2 regions of the Streptomyces sp. NPDC050504 genome follow, and region 2 is predicted to be linked to the other one. Evidence: riboswitches for the same ligand, from Rfam matches in the RefSeq annotation. Region 2 holds a riboswitch; the other holds the start of a gene.

Evidence for each region. Region 2 has a riboswitch for cyclic di-AMP ahead of ACIBNE_RS06455 (transglycosylase family protein). Riboswitches for the same ligand answer to the same signal wherever they lie in the genome.
Region 1: another riboswitch for cyclic di-AMP. It lies ahead of ACIBNE_RS01830 (peptidoglycan DD-metalloendopeptidase family protein); the one in region 2 lies ahead of ACIBNE_RS06455 (transglycosylase family protein).

Annotation. Positions count from the first base shown of each region.
Region 1 covers NZ_JBITHO010000001.1:421,046-428,567, reverse strand. The annotation lists gene ACIBNE_RS01850 (STM4013/SEN3800 family hydrolase) at 1-35, shown strand, start outside; gene ACIBNE_RS01845 (STM4012 family radical SAM protein) at 32-1,372, shown strand; gene ACIBNE_RS01840 (STM4011 family radical SAM protein) at 1,380-2,300, shown strand; gene ACIBNE_RS01835 (SGNH/GDSL hydrolase family protein) at 2,272-3,090, opposite strand; gene ACIBNE_RS01830 (peptidoglycan DD-metalloendopeptidase family protein) at 3,311-4,342, opposite strand; cyclic di-AMP (ydaO/yuaA leader) riboswitch at 4,347-4,526, opposite strand; gene ACIBNE_RS01825 (patatin-like phospholipase family protein) at 4,828-5,802, opposite strand; gene ACIBNE_RS01820 (peroxidase family protein) at 5,885-7,522, opposite strand, start outside.
Region 2 covers NZ_JBITHO010000002.1:111,071-118,592, forward strand. The annotation lists gene ACIBNE_RS06445 (septum formation initiator family protein) at 1-210, opposite strand, end outside; gene eno (phosphopyruvate hydratase) at 388-1,674, opposite strand; gene ACIBNE_RS06455 (transglycosylase family protein) at 1,922-2,629, opposite strand; cyclic di-AMP (ydaO/yuaA leader) riboswitch at 2,633-2,800, opposite strand; gene ACIBNE_RS06460 (transglycosylase family protein) at 3,055-4,035, opposite strand; gene ACIBNE_RS06465 (cytochrome P450) at 4,150-5,400, opposite strand; gene ACIBNE_RS06470 (nucleoside triphosphate pyrophosphohydrolase) at 5,542-6,516, opposite strand; gene ACIBNE_RS06475 (SurA N-terminal domain-containing protein) at 6,527-7,156, opposite strand; gene ACIBNE_RS06480 (D-glucuronyl C5-epimerase family protein) at 7,389-7,522, shown strand, end outside.

The sequences.
Region 1 (7,522 bases), on a different contig from region 2:
TCTTCCTGGAGCGGGACACGGAGGGCGCCCGATGACAGGGACGACACCCCGCCCGTACGAGAGCTACGTCTACGCCTATCCGCACAAGACGGCCTACCGGCCGTTGCCGGACAGGCCCGCGCTGCGCGAGCTGTGGGCCGGTGAGCGCAAGGACGCCCTCTCGCTCTACCTGCACGTGCCGTTCTGCGAGGTGCGCTGCGGCTTCTGCAACCTCTTCACCCGCGTGGGCGCGCCCGACGAGCTGTCGACGCGCTACCTCGACGCGCTGGAGCGCCAGGCCGTCGCCGTGCGCGAGGCCCTGGGCGACGCGGAGCCGGTGCGGTTCGCCGCGGCCGCCTTCGGCGGCGGCACGCCGACCTTCCTGGACGCCGACGAGCTGACGCGGCTCTGCGACATCGCCGAGAAGCGGATGGGTGCCGACCTGCGTGCCGTACCGCTCTCCGTGGAGACCTCGCCGTCCACGGCGACGGCCGACCGGCTGGCGGTGCTCGCGGAGCGGGGCGCGACGCGGCTGAGCATCGGCGTGCAGAGCTTCGTGGAGGAGGAGGCGCGCGCGGCGGTGCGTCCGCAGCGCCGCGCCGACGTGGAGGCGGCGCTGGGGCGGATCCGCGACGCCGGGATCCCGGTCCTGAACGTCGACCTGATCTACGGCATCGACGGGCAGACCCCGAAGACCTGGCGGTACTCGCTGGACGCCGCCCTGGCCTGGGAGCCGGAGGAGCTGTACCTCTATCCGCTGTACGTGCGCCCGCTGACCGGTCTCGGCAGGCTGGGCGCGGGCGGCGACGCGGCCTGGGACGCGCAGCGGCTCGACCTGTACCGCAGGGGCCGCGACCACCTCGTCGCCCGGGGCTACGAACAGGTGTCGATGCGGATGTTCCGCCGCCCGGGGCCGGTGCACGAGGGCCCCGACGACTACGCCTGCCAGACGGACGGCATGATCGGCCTGGGCTGCGGCGCCCGCTCGTACACCTCGGCGCTGCACTACTCCTTCGACTACGCCGTCGACATGCGGGAGATACGCACGATCATCGACGCGTACACGGAGACCGAGGACTTCGACCGCGCCGAGGTCGGCTACCGGGTCGACGGCGACGGGGCAAACGAGGCCGGGCGCCGCCACCTCCTCCAGTCGCTGCTCCAGGCGAAGGGCCTGGAGAGCGCCGAGTACGCGGCGCGCTTCGGGCGTCCGCCCGCCGAGGACTTCCCGGCCGAGCTGGCCCGGTTCGCCGCGCTCGGCTGGCTGGACGGGGCCGCGCCCGACGGGCTGCTGCGGCTGAGCCCGGAGGGCCTGGCGCACTCCGACGCGCTCGGCCCGATGCTCTTCTCCCCCGCCGTGCGCGCCGCCATGGCCGCGTACGAGAGGAAGTGAGGCCCGCGTGGACCTGACCGTTCTCTACCGGGGGCCGCTGGCCTCCTGCGACTACGACTGTCCGTACTGCCCGTTCGCCAAGCGGCGCGACAGCCGCGAGCAGTTGCGCGCCGACCGGGCCGCGCTGGAGCGGTTCGCGGGCTGGGCGGCCGAGCAGACGGACGACCGGCTGTCGGTGCTGTTCACCCCGTGGGGCGAGGGCCTGGTGCGCTCCTGGTACCGGCGCGCGCTGGCCGAGCTCTCGCGGCTGCCGCACGTCCGCCGGGTGGCCATCCAGACGAACCTCAGCTGCCGCACGGACTGGCTCGCGGACGCCGATCCAGAGACGGTCGCGCTGTGGTGCACGTACCACCCGGGTCAGACGCCGTACGACAGGTTCCTGGCGAAGTGCCGCGACCTCGCCGCGCGCGGGATCCGGTTCAGCGTCGGCGTCGTCGGCCTCGCCGAGCACCTGGAGCACGCCCGCCGACTGCGCGCGGACCTCCCGGCGCACGTCTACCTGTGGGTCAACGCCGCCGAAGGCCACACCTACACAGACGCGGAGGCCGAGGTCTGGACCGGGATCGACCCGCTGTTCCCCTACAGCCGCGTTCCGCACCGCTCGGCGGGGCTGCCGTGCCGCACCGGCGAGTCCGTCGTCTCGGTGGACGGCGACGGCACGGTGCGGCGCTGCCACTTCGTCCGGGCGGAGCTGGGCAACCTCTACGACGGGTCGTACCGCGCCGCGCTGCGGCCGCGCGCCTGCCCGCTGGCCGTCTGCGACTGCCACATCGGGTACGTCCACCTGGAGTCGCTGCCGCTGTACGACGCGTTCGCGGGCGGGGTCCTGGAGCGGATACCGACGGCGGGGGCGAGAGGGGCGGGGGCGGGGGCAGCCGTCCGGCTGCCCGACCCGTCCGTCAGACGCGCGGCTCGATCAGCGACTTGAGTTCGTACGGGTCGACGTCGCCCTTGGCCTCGACGTGGTCGCCCGAGGACTCGCCGCGCAGCCGTCGCCCGATCCACGGCACCAGGTACTCGCGCGCCCAGTGGATGTCGTCGCGCCGCACTTCGAGGGTGCCGCGCGGCGGCAGCGGGGGCCACTCCTGGTCGGGGTCGGCCGGGACCTCCAGGCCGAGCACCTGTCCCGCGCGCAGCGCGACCCGGGTGTGGCCCTCGGCCGAGAGGTGCAGCCGGTCGTCGTCCCAGGCGCGCCGGTCCTGGACGGACTTGAGGGACCACAGGTCGAGCACCGGGCAGCCGTAGCGGTCCGCGATGGCCCGCACGTGGCCGTTGTACGTGGCGATCTTGCCGCGCAGATGGCGCAGCAGGGCCACGCCCCGGGTGTCGAAGCCGGTGGTCACCATGACCGTGCCGACCGAGGAGGCCAGGTCGGCGACGGCACGCTCGAAGCGCTCGGCGACCTCGTCCGGGTCGGTGCCGGGGCGGATGATGTCGTTGCCGCCCGCGCAGAAGGTCACCAGGTCGGGGGCGAGTTCCTTGGCGCGCGGGACCTGTTCCTCGACGATCTGGTCGAGGAGCCTGCCGCGGACGGCAAGGTTGGCGTAGTGGAAGGCGTGTTCGGGGAGCTGGTCGGCGAGGAGGACGGCGAGCCGGTCGGCCCAGCCGACGAAGGTTCCGTCGGGGCCGGGGTCTCCGACGCCCTCGGTGAAGCTGTCGCCGACAGCCGCGTACGACCCGATGGCGCCACTGTTATTGAATCTCGAATCGTCTGCCACAAACGAACATCCTGCCTGTCCGATTGTGACTTACGCGACCGTAATAAGGGGTTGACGTGGGGTGACATAGCCCACCCGGTCAGTTTTTGGTAAAGCCGGAATAAGCGCGAATGCGCGCGGCGCCCCCGCCCCCGCCCCTGCCCGGGGAGGGGCGGGGGCGGGACGGGGGCGCCGCGCGGACCGCGAGGTGCCCGGCCGGGCGCTCCGAGGGGCCGGCGGGTCAGAGCGAGACGCCGTGGCTCCGGAGGTAGGAGACCGGGTCGATGTCCGAGCCGTAGCCGGGGCCGGTGCGGATCTCGAAGTGGAGGTGCGGTCCGGTGGAGTTTCCGGTGGAGCCCGAGTAGCCGATCCGGTCGCCGCCGTCGACGTCCTGCCCGGAGGAGACGCCGAGCGAGGACAGGTGCGCGTACTGGGAGTAGGTGCCGTCCGTGTGGCGGATGACGACCTCGTTGCCGTACGCGCCGGACCAGCCGGCCGAGACGACGGTGCCCGCGCCCACGGCCCTGACGGTGGTGCCGGACGAGGCCGCGAAGTCCACGCCCGTGTGGTAGCCGCTGGACCAGCTGGAGCCCGACGCGCGGTACTGGGTGGTGACGTTGGCGCCGGAGACGGGGGTGGTGAAGCCGCCGCCGCTGACGCGCCCGGAACCGCCGGACTCCCGGCCGCGCTCCTCGCCGGAGGACGAGCCCCGGTCGTTCGACGAACCGCGGTCGCCGGAGGACTCCGACGAGCCCTGGTCGCCCGAGGAGTACGACGCCTTCGGCACCTGCTCCTTGTGCGAGCGCTCGGCGCGCGGCGCGGCCTCGCGGGACTCCGCCGCCGCGCCGCCCTTCGCCTTGCCGCCGAGGGTCAGCTTCATGCCGGGCAGGATGAACCCGGGGTCGTCGCCGACGGTCGCGCGGTTGTCCGCGTACAGCTTCTGCCAGCCGCCCGCCAGGCGGTGCTCGTCGGCGATCTTCGAGAGGTGGTCGCCGGTCCGCACGGAGTAGGTGGTGGTGGCCGGCGCCGCCTGCGCGGGCGCGGCCTGCGGCGCGGCCTTGACCGCGACCTGGACGGAGGCATGGGCGGAGGTCTGGGCGGAAGCGGCGACGGACGCGGCGGGAGCGGCGGCGGGCGCCGCCTTCTGAGCGGCGTTCGCGCCGGTGGCGGCGAACAGCGGCAGCGCCAGTGCGGCGCCGCCGGTCCCTGCGACGACCATGCCGCGGGAGACGGGATTCGACTTCGGACGGCGGTGCTTACCCTTCGCGGGCATGGCGAATTCCTCTCCGGCGCCTGCGAGGTGAGCTGTCGGGTTCGGGCTGGAGATGCCCGGCCGCGCTGCTGCGCGGCTTCACCCCGAGCCGAGGTGTCTCGGCGTACTGCCTGGGTCCCCCGCTCCTGCCACACGTGGATGGGTGCGGATTCCGGGAGGTGGCAGGATTCGGCGGTCCACCCGGATTGACGGTGACCGTAATCGACCCGGCTCCACCGGAACAAGCCACTCGGGAAACACGAGAATCCATGCCTCTTGATCGGCATGGATTCTCGTCACCCTCTGTCGAATACGGGCGTCCAATTCCCGGATTCGGAAAGGAATTTACTTCTGTACGTCGCGACGCACGGTCACGCCTATGATCCAGCTCACGGCCCCGGAGACATGCGTGCGCATTCTCCTAATCCGGACATCCCGCCCGGCGCGGAGGCCTCTTCAGCCGTACTCGGCCCTCCTCAGCCGTACGCAGCCCTCCTCGGCCCTCCTCAGTTTTCCTCCCTCCGCCGCCGCAGGAACTCCGCGGCCGCCTTCCTGCCCTCGTCGACCACGGCCTCCCGCCCCTCGTCCCCGAGCTGGAAGTCCGTGATGCCGACCCCGGCGCACTGCACCGTGATCGTCCTGTCGCGCACGCCCGGCCGCTCCAGCTGCGTCTGGTCGCGGCCCACCAGTGCGGTCGCCACCACCTGCTGCACCAGCTTCAGCGGCGGCGACATCACCACGGCCAGCGCGGGGAAGAGCTCGGCGATCCCCGCGGGCAGGTCCGGCAGGATCCGTACGCCGAAGGTGGGCCAGCGCGCCTCCTCGCCGTCCGTACGGTCGAAGATCTCCACCGCGAAGTTGGACAGCACGCCGCCGTCGACGATGACGGACTCCTCGCCCGTGGCCCGGTCGGTCAGCGTGCAGGGCTGGAAGTAGAACGGGATGGACAGCGAGCAGCGCACCGCTTCCGCGACCGACTGCTCGTCCGGGTCCAGGCCGTAGCGCCGGTAGTCCCAGGGCAGCCGCAGCAGCCGCCCGTGGGTGACGTCGGTGACCATCACGACCAGCTTGTAGCGCTGGTCGAGCGGCAGGTCGGCCGATGCGCCCGGGTCGTCGTACCGCAGGTCGCCGAAGGTCTCCACGCCGAGGTCGGCCAGCTCCTCGGTCAGCCACTCCTTGATCCACTCGCCCCGGTAGGCACCGCGCCCGGTGAGCAGCGACACGCCCTCGCTGAGCAGCGGTATCCCGGGCGGCGCCCGGTCGGGGATCCGGGCCAGGTCCAGCCTGTCCATGATCGCCCGCAGCTCCTTGGCGCCGACGCCCGCGGCGACGAAGGCCGCCGCGATGGCGCCCACCGAGGTCCCGGCGGCGCGCGGGAAGCTGTAGCCGTCCTCCAGGAGGCTGATCACCGCTCCCGCCGAGCCGAGTCCCCGGACGCCGCCGCCCTCCAGTACGAGATCCGCGCGGTCTCCCGCAGTCATCCGCTCTCCTCCCGCCTCTCCTGTCCCGCCGCTCCGTTCCCGGCCGGCGGGCCCGCTGCCGACGGGCCCGCTGCCGACGGGCTCACTCCCGGCCCGCGACGTTCCAGGGCACGAAGGCGTTCGTCTTGCCCGCGAGCGCGGCGCGCAGTTCGGGGTGGTGCCGCAGCAGCACGGTCACCATCGTGTTGTCGTCGATCCAGTCGAGTCCGGCCTTCGAATACACCTCGGGGGTGTAGTGGTCGGTGAAGAACCGGTCGCTGTTGAGCCTGCGCGACGCCATCAGGATGAAGATGCGGAACGCGGTGTCGCTGAAGGCGAAGCCGCGCGGCAGCTTCTCGGCGAACATGCCGACGGTGAGGTCGACCTTCTCCACGTCGCCGCCGTAGAGCCGCTTGATCTCCTTGGCCCATTCGGGGTTGTCGGTCAGCTCGTCGAAGGTCGCCGCGGGCTTCAGCCGCAGCAGCCGGCGGAATTCGTTGTAGCGGGGCACGCCGAGTTCGCGCGAGCGCAGGATGTCGGTGGCCGCCAGGTCCTGGAGGTGGCCGTCGGGGCGCTCGTACTCCTGGAGGAACTTCGGGAAGTTGTGCATCGTGACGAGCCCGGGGTGCAGCGTGCCGAAGCTGTAGAGCAGGTCGGTCGTGGAGATGCTCTCCAGGACCTTCAGCGCCTCGGGTCCCGCGATGTCGCGGAACGAACAGTCGCGCAGCGTCTCGTTGTCGCTCGCGCCGCGCAGCTTCCAGTCGTCGCGCACCAGCGGGTGCATGCGGTAGACCGCGACGAACTCCTCGGTGAGCGCGTACGGGATGCCGTAGTGGTCGTGCTTCGCGCCGGGGATGCCGCTGACGACCTCGCTGTCGCTGATCCGGCCGAAGAGGTTGTGCACCCGCTCGCCCGCGAGCCCCCACCAGTTGGTGCGCAGCGCGGTGACGGTGGTCGGGTGGCTGATGACGGCGGGGGTCCACTCCACGGTGTGGATCTTGGCGAGCAGGGCGGCATTGACCAGCCGGGCGCGCTGGAAGACCTCCTCGTCGTTCCAGTTCGGGTACGCCTGGTGGAGGCGGTCGCAGATCGCGTTGTGCTCGCGGGTGAAGAGCGACTGGAGCAGGGCCAGGCCGAGCCAGAAGCCGGGGATGCGGGAGGGGTCGCGGGCCGGGTCGGAGGGGAACGGCATCCGCTCGTCGTCCCACAGGTGCAGCTTGCCGTGCTCGCCGGTGCGCAGGGCGCGCAGTTCCTCGTCGCTGTTGCCGTAGATCTGCGAGGCGTCCCACCAGTGCGAGAAGACGTTGATCCGGGTGTCGGGGGTGCCGGCGGGCGCGTGCGGGTCCCGGGTCGGGTCGTCGGGGGTCCGCATGATCTGCATGGGTCGCTCGGGCCAGGGGTCGTCCTCCAGGAGCGGTACGGTCCAGGGGCGGTCGGCCGGGCTGGTGCCGTGGCTGAACCAGTCGCGGATCATGAACTGGAGCCAGGCCGCGACCAGCGAGTTCACGGACTCGGCCGCGATGAACTCCTTGCGGGTGAGCAGCGCGCGCGAGACCTCGCGCGGGTTCGGCGTGGAGAGCACGTCCTCAGGGGTGACCGGCGGGACCTTGTCCAGCGGGACGTTCCGGCCGAAGCGGGTGCCCGCCATGCCCATGCGCGGGTTGTCGAGGTCGTTGTAGCTGCCGTCCGACGTGCGGTTGACCTTGTTCGACTCGACGGGCGGCGCGGGCTCGGGGACGTT
Region 2 (7,522 bases):
GGCGATCTCGCCGCGCTGGGACACGTACTGCCGCATGGGGTACGCGAGCGCGACGATCAGCGAGCAGACGACCAGCGCGAGGAAGGCGGCGCGGCCGGTGAGGCGCGAGCGGCGGGCCTGGCGGCGGCTCTGGGAGCGGTAGACGCGGGCGGCGGTCTGCGAGCCCAGGGCCTTCAGCCTGGTCGCGGTGGAGAACCGATCCCGGGCCATGTGTGCCGCCTTCCCTTAGAGCCTGTGTCTGAACCCGGGTCGGATCAGCGTGCGTCGTCTGGAGCGTGCGTGCCAGGCGGCGCGCGCCCGGCCCGGGTTCAGACACAGGCTCTTCACGTACGAACGTCCCCGCACACGGTACGGGACCGGGTGCGGGGACGTGTGTAACTAGGGGTGTCAGCCCTTGAAGCGCGGGAACGCCGAGCGGCCCGCGTAGACCGCGGCGTCGTCGAGGATCTCCTCGATGCGCAGCAGCTGGTTGTACTTGGCGACGCGCTCGGAGCGGGCCGGGGCGCCGGTCTTGATCTGGCCGCAGTTGGTGGCGACGGCCAGGTCGGCGATGGTGACGTCCTCGGTCTCGCCGGAGCGGTGCGACATCATGCACTTGAAGCCGTTGCGCTGGGCCAGCTCGACGGCGTCCAGGGTCTCGGTCAGCGAACCGATCTGGTTGACCTTGACGAGGAGGGCGTTGGCCGACTTCTCCTCGATGCCGCGGGCCAGGCGCTCCGGGTTGGTGACGAAGAGGTCGTCGCCGACGAGCTGGACCTTGTCGCCCAGCTTCTCGGTGATGACGTTCCAGCCGGCCCAGTCGTCCTCGAAGAGCGGGTCCTCGATGGAGACGAGCGGGTACGCCGCGACGAGCTCCTCGTAGTACTCGGTCATCTCGGCGGCCGAGCGGGACTTGCCCTCGAACTCGTACTTGCCGTCCTTGTAGAACTCGGACGCGGCGACGTCGAGCGCGAGCGCGATCTGCTCGCCGGGGACGTAACCGGCCTGCTTGATGGCCTCCAGGATGAGGTCGAGCGCGGCGCGGTTGGAGTCCAGGTTCGGGGCGAAGCCGCCCTCGTCGCCGAGGCCGGTGGACAGGCCCTTGCCCTTCAGTACCTTCTTGAGGGTGTGGTAGACCTCGGTGCCCCAGCGCAGCGCCTCGGAGAAGGACTCCGCGCCGATCGGGGCGATCATGAACTCCTGGATGTCGACGTTGGAGTCCGCGTGGGACCCGCCGTTCAGGATGTTCATCATCGGGACGGGCAGCAGGTGCGCGTTCGGGCCGCCCAGGTAGCGGAACAGCGGGAGGTCGCTGGCCTCGGAGGCGGCGTGCGCCACGGCGAGGGAGACGCCGAGGATGGCGTTGGCGCCCAGCGAGCCCTTGTTGTCGGTGGCGTCCAGGTCGAACATGGCCTGGTCGATCAGGCGCTGCTCGGTGGCGTCGTAGCCGACGAGCTCCGGGCCGATCTGCTCGATGACGGCGAGGACGGCCTTCTCGACACCCTTGCCCTGGTAGCGGTTGGGGTCGCCGTCACGAAGCTCGATGGCCTCGAAGGCGCCCGTGGAGGCGCCGGACGGGACGGCGGCACGACCGGTGCTGCCGTCGTCGAGGCCGACCTCGACCTCGACCGTGGGGTTGCCTCGGGAGTCCAGGATTTCCCGGGCTACGACGACGTCGATGGACGGCACGAGCATCTCCTTCTGGGATGTGACGCTTGAAGTGCAGGGTCTCTTTGGCCTTGCGACAAGAGCCTAACCGGCTCCGGGGCATCGGCCAGCCGGTGCCCGGGTCCTGGGATGAAAACGGTGCCGAATGGGCCTGTCCCGGGACAAACGTCACACCTTGTACCGATGGGTAACCGAGGACGCCCCGGGCAGCGGAAGACCCCGGCCCGGCGCGCTCGGGGGAAGGCGCGCCGGGGCCGGGGTCGCTCCGGAGGGGTCAGCGGAGGTGGAGCTGCTGACCCACGTAGATGACGTCCGCGTCGCGGACGACGTCCTTGTTCAGGTCGAAGAGGGCCTTCCAGCCGCCCTTCACCCCGTGCGCCTTGGCGATCTTGCTGAGCGTGTCGCCCGGCTTCACCTTGTACTCGCCGTCGCCCTTGAGCACCTTCGTCGGCGCGGACGGGCGCACCGAGCGGTCCGAGCGCTGCTCGGACTTCTGGGAGCGCTGCTGCGTCTGCTGCTTCTGCGGCTGCGACTTCTGCTGGGTGGACTGCTGGCGCTGCTGCTTCTGCGGCTGCTGGCGCTGCTCGGAGGAGCCGCCGCCGTCGTACGAGGCGCGCGACAGGCCGACGCCGCAGCTCGGCCACGCACCCTTGCCCTGGCCCGCGAGGACCTTCTCGGCGATGCGGATCTGCTGGGACTTCGACGCCTGGTGGGCGTTGGGCGCGTACGCCGTGCCGCCGTACGCGGCCCAGGTGGACGGCGAGAACTGCAGGCCGCCGTAGTAGCCGTTGCCGGTGTTGATCGACCAGTTGCCGCCGGACTCGCACTGTGCGACGCGGTCCCACTCGGCGGAGGTGGCGGCCGACGCCGAGCCCGCGGCCATCAGCGGGGCGGCGACGGCGGCACCGGTGACGCCGGCCAGCGTGGCGACGCGGACGGCCTTGGAGGGACGACGGTGCTTGCCCTTGGACTTACGCAGCATGAGAGTGCTCCTCACCGACGCCGACGAGGTGAGCTGTCGGGTTCGGGCCGATGAAGAATTGCCCGGCCGCGCGACCTAGCGCGCGGCTTCACCCCAAGCCGGTCCACCCTCAACGGGCGGGGCCGGCGCTTACCTTGGGTCCCCCGCTCCTGCCTACGGCGCATGACGCGTCGACTGTTCCCTCCGACCGGCGGCAGGATTTGGCGTACCGGTCGACGGGGCCCGCAGTGGCGAGCGGTTAAGACCGTAATCACATGAGTCCCCGATGTTCAAAGAGGAACATCGGGGACTTAACACCCCTACTTGCCCTCGGGGAACTCCCGTTTCCGCAGGTGAGGGGCGATGCGGACGGAGCCGCCGGGCGGGACGCGCCAGTTGGGGCGGAGAGACTCATGTCTCACTTGCGCGAACTGGGACATTCCCGGTTATTTCTTGGCGGCTTCCTTGCCCAATTCCAGGTTCTGGCCAGGGAGGATGAGGTCCGGATCGGTTCCGAGCTCGGCGCGGTTCGCCTCGTACAGCGCGGGCCAGCCGCCGGGCACCCGGTGCTCGTCCGCGATGCTCCAGAGGTTGTCGCCGGGGCGCACGGTGTACTCGCCGTCGGCGGGCGCCGGGGCCTCCCCGCCCGACCCCGCGTCAGGTGCCGAGCCGTCACCCTCGCCCGGCACGGACGTTACGGGCGGAATGTCCGTCGCATCCGGATTGGTCGGCGCGGCCGAGTCCTTCGGGGCTGCGGGCGTCGTGGGCGCCGCGTGACGGCCCGACGAGCCCCGGGAGGCCTTGGGGTCCGTGGAGCGCCCGTCCTGCGCCGCGTCGGGCGCCGCGGGCGGCTCCTCCGGGCTCGGACTGCCCCGGTGCTTGCCAGCGGCCGGTTCGTCGGCGGGGGCCGCGGGCGGCTCGGCGGCCTTCGAGCCGGTCGGCTTCGGCGCCTCGCCCGGCTTCGCCGGTGCCTCCTCGGACCGCTCGGCGGGCTTGGCGGGCGTCGTCGGGGCCGGGGTCGCGCCGGGGTCCACCCCGGGGTCCGTGCGGTCGCCCTTCTTCAGCCCCGAGATGACCGCGCAGCCGGGCCACGCCATCGGGCCCTCGGCGGCCACCACCTTCTCGGCGACCGCGATCTGCTGCGAGCGGCTGGCGAGGTCGGGGCGCTCGGCGTACGCCGTGCCGCCGTACTTCGCCCAGGTCGCCTGGGAGAACTGGAGCCCTCCGTAGAGGCCGTTGCCGAAGTCGGCGCTCCAGGCGCCTCCGCTCTCGCACTCGGCGACCCTGTTCCAGGTGTCGGCGTCCGCCGCGTTCGCGCCGGACGCGCCGAGCAGCGGAATGGCGATGGCTGAGCCCGTGACCCCGGCCGCGACGACTATGGCGGGGGCTTGTCGGGGGCGACGGTGTTTACCGTTCCCGGAGCGCATGCGGTTGGCCTTTCGCGTGACGGATGAGCCGAACGGCGAACGTAGCGGCATTCGAACTCCTGTCACAAGTCGATGCAGCCGGGATAACGCGAAAGTCACAGAAGTGACGGACCGTCACTTCTGAGGCGGCGTGAACTCCACCGGGAGCGTCCGCAGTCCGCGCATGATGAGGCCGCCGCGCCACCGCAGATCGGCCGGATCCACCGCGAGCCGCAGGTCGGGAAGGCGCCCCAGGAGCGTCGCGAGCGCGGTCTGGCCTTCGAGGCGGGCGAGCGGGGCGCCCAGGCAGTAGTGGATGCCGTGCCCGTACCCCAGGTGCTGGTTGTCGCGCCGCGCGAGGTCCAGCGCGTCCGGGTCGGGGAAGCGCTCAGGGTCGCGGTCGGCGGCGGCGAGCACGACGAGCACGGGGTCGCCCGCGGCGATCTCCGCGCCCCCGAGCGTCAGCGCCTCGGTGGCGAACCGCCAGGTCGCCAGCTCCACCGGGCCGTCGTAGCGCAGCAGTTCCTCGACGCCGGTGGCGAGCAGGTCGCTCTCGCCGCGCGCGAGGGAGTCCTGGAGGAGGGCGCGCTGCTCCGGGTTGCGCAGCAGGGCGTAGACGCCGTTGCCGATCAGGTTGATGGTCGTCTCGAAGCCGGCGAACAGGATCACGAAGGCCATCGCGGCGGCCTCGTTCTCGGTGAGGTGCTCGCCGTGGTCGGACGCGCGGATGAGGTCCGAGATCAGGTCGTCGCCGAGGGCCGCCCGCTTCTTGTGGATCAGTTCGGCGAGGTACGCGCGGATCTTCTTGACGGAACGGGCGACGCCGCCGCGCGGGCCTCCGGCGTGCCGGATCATCATGCCCGCCCAGTCGCGGAAGTCGTCCTGGTCCTCGCGCGGGACGCCCAGCAGGTCGCAGATCGCGTAGATGGGGAGCGGGAACGCGAAGTCGTGGATGAGGTCGGCCTCGCCCTTCGCCTCGAAGGCGTCGATCAGGCGGTCGGCCAACTCCTGCACGCGGGGCTCGAATTCCGCGACGGTACGGGGCGTGAACGCCTTCGAGACGAGGCGGCGCAGCCGGGTGTGGTCCGGCGGGTCGATGTTCAGCAGGTGCGTCATCAGACCGGCGCCGCGCTCCCCCGGGATGCCCGTCTTGCCCCGGGCGTGCGAGGGCTCGTCGTGGTGGGCCGGGTTCTTGGAGAGCCGCTGGTCCGCGAGGGCCTGGCGGGCGTCCGCGTAACGGGTCACGAGCCAGGCGTCGACGCCGCTGGGGAGGGTGGTGCGGTGCACCGGGGAGTGTTGGCGGAGCCAGGCGTACGCGGGGTAGGGGTCGGTGGCGAACTCCCAGGTGAAGAGTTCCGGGGCGGGGGACGGATGGTTCTCGGACACGCTCTTGACCGTATCCGGCGGAGGAGGGGTACCGCCCCTTGCGGGTGCCGTTGCCCGTACGCGCGGCGTGTGCCCCACCCTCGCGCAGTTCCCCGCGCCCCTGAAGGGGCGCGGGGACCCCCGGGAACCGACCCGTACCCCCTACTCCGCCGCTCTGATCGCGTCCCGGTAGGCCCGCGCGGCGGCCCTCAGCGCCGCCTCCGGGTCCGTGCCCTCCGCCTCCGCCCCCGCCGCCAGGCGCAGCAGGGCGTACCCCACCCCTTCGCCCTCGGGAAGCGGGACCTCAAGGCCCGCTGTCCGCGCCCGCCCCGCGAGCTTCGCGGCCAGGGCGAGCCCCGGCTGGGCCAGCGGCACCCCGTCCGTCACCGAATCCCGCTGCTTCTCGATCGCCTTCGTCCGCAGCCAGTGCGCCTTCACGTCCTCCGGCGTCCGCGCGGTCTCGTCGCCGAAGACGTGCGGATGCCGGTGGATCAGCTTCTCCACGATCGTCGCCGCGACGTCGTCCACGGAGAACGGCTCCTCCGCGTGCTCCTGCGCGATCCTGGCGTGGAAGACGACCTGGAGCAGGACGTCGCCCAGCTCCTCCCGCAGCGACTCCCGGTCCCCCTCCTCGATCGCCTCGACGAGTTCGTACGCCTCCTCGATCCCGTACTTCGCGAGGTCCTTGTGGGTGCGCTGGGAGGACCAGGGGCAGGCCTCCCTGATGCGGTCCATGACCTCCACGAGGTCGAGCAGCCGCGCGCCCGGCAGGTCGTACGAGCCGGGCAAGAGCTCCAGTTCGGGCATCCGCTCGCGGCCCGAGCCCGCGAGCCGCGCCAGGCCGTCCGTGAGGGCCCGGTCGCCCTCGCCGCCGACGAGGACGACGACGGTCCGGTCGTCGCCCGCCGCGTCCACCAGCTCCCGCGCACCGGGCGCCGCGACCTCGACCGCGACGCCCGCCTCCACGAGGTACGGCAGCTGCGGGTGCTCCGCGTCCGCGCACAGCACGAGGTCCGCCGCGCGCAGCGTCCGCCAGGCCGGCCAGGACAGCAGTCCGGGCGCGACCCGGTGGCTGGAGGTGAGCAGGACGATGCGGGCGGCGGTGACGGCGGGGGCGGGATGCGTTTCGGGGTTCACGCCCCGAAACCTACGCCTTGCCGGACCGCGCGATCCACGGCGCCCGGTAGTCGCCCAGCTGGATCTTCTGGTCGTCCCAGGCGCCGTACCTGGGGTTCACGTCGATGTCGAGCGCCTTGGACGCCGCGGCGAGCGCGTCGCCCACCTTCTGCTGGCCCTGCGGCGTCTGGAGGTCCGCGCCGAGCGCCTGCGCCAGCTTCGCCAGCTGGACCTGCTCGCGCACCGCGCCGTTCAGCTGGCCAGGGGCGACCCCGCGCTGCTGGAGCATCATCGCGGCCCACTGCTCCTCGCCGCCGGACTGGGCGGAGAGCGCGGACCTGCCCTCCTGGACCTCCCTGCGGCTGACCTCGACGCCCGCGTCGTCGGCCGCCCTGTCCAGGATCCGGTCGAAGATCATGCCGTGCAGTTTGGCCCGGCTGAGCCGGCCCGTGTCCTTGATCAGCTGCGCGGCGTCCGGGGAGTCGCGCTGCGCCGCGCGCACGACCTTCACCTCGGACTGGAGCGCCGACACCTCGATGCGGTCACCGCCGACGACGGCTGCCGCGCCGGGGTGTGCTTCGTTGCCGCAGGCGGCGAGGAGGGGGGCCGCGGCGATGAGCGCGGCGGAGACGGAGAGCGCAGTGCGACGACGGCGGTGCAAAGGGGCCTCCCGGCATGGTTTGTGCTTCGGTGCACAAGTGCCTTGCGTTGATCGATGTTAGGCAGTCGCAGTGGCTCGGGCCACTGATTCGACCAACGATTCGGAAGGAATAGGGGTGCGCGCCGCCCGGATCCGCGCGCTCGCCCCGTGAACCCCCTCGCCCGCACCGGGCAACAAGGAGCAGGCGAACATGTGTGCTTGATCGCTTGGTGTCTTACGGGGGGATGTCTGCATGGACGGGAACATAGGTCGGCGGAAGGCGTTCCGGTGGGCGGGCGGCGCCGTCGCCGCCCTGGGCGCGGTCGGTGCCGGGATCGGTGCCGCCGCGCTGCGCGGCACGGCGTCCCCGGGAGGAGGGCAGCCCGC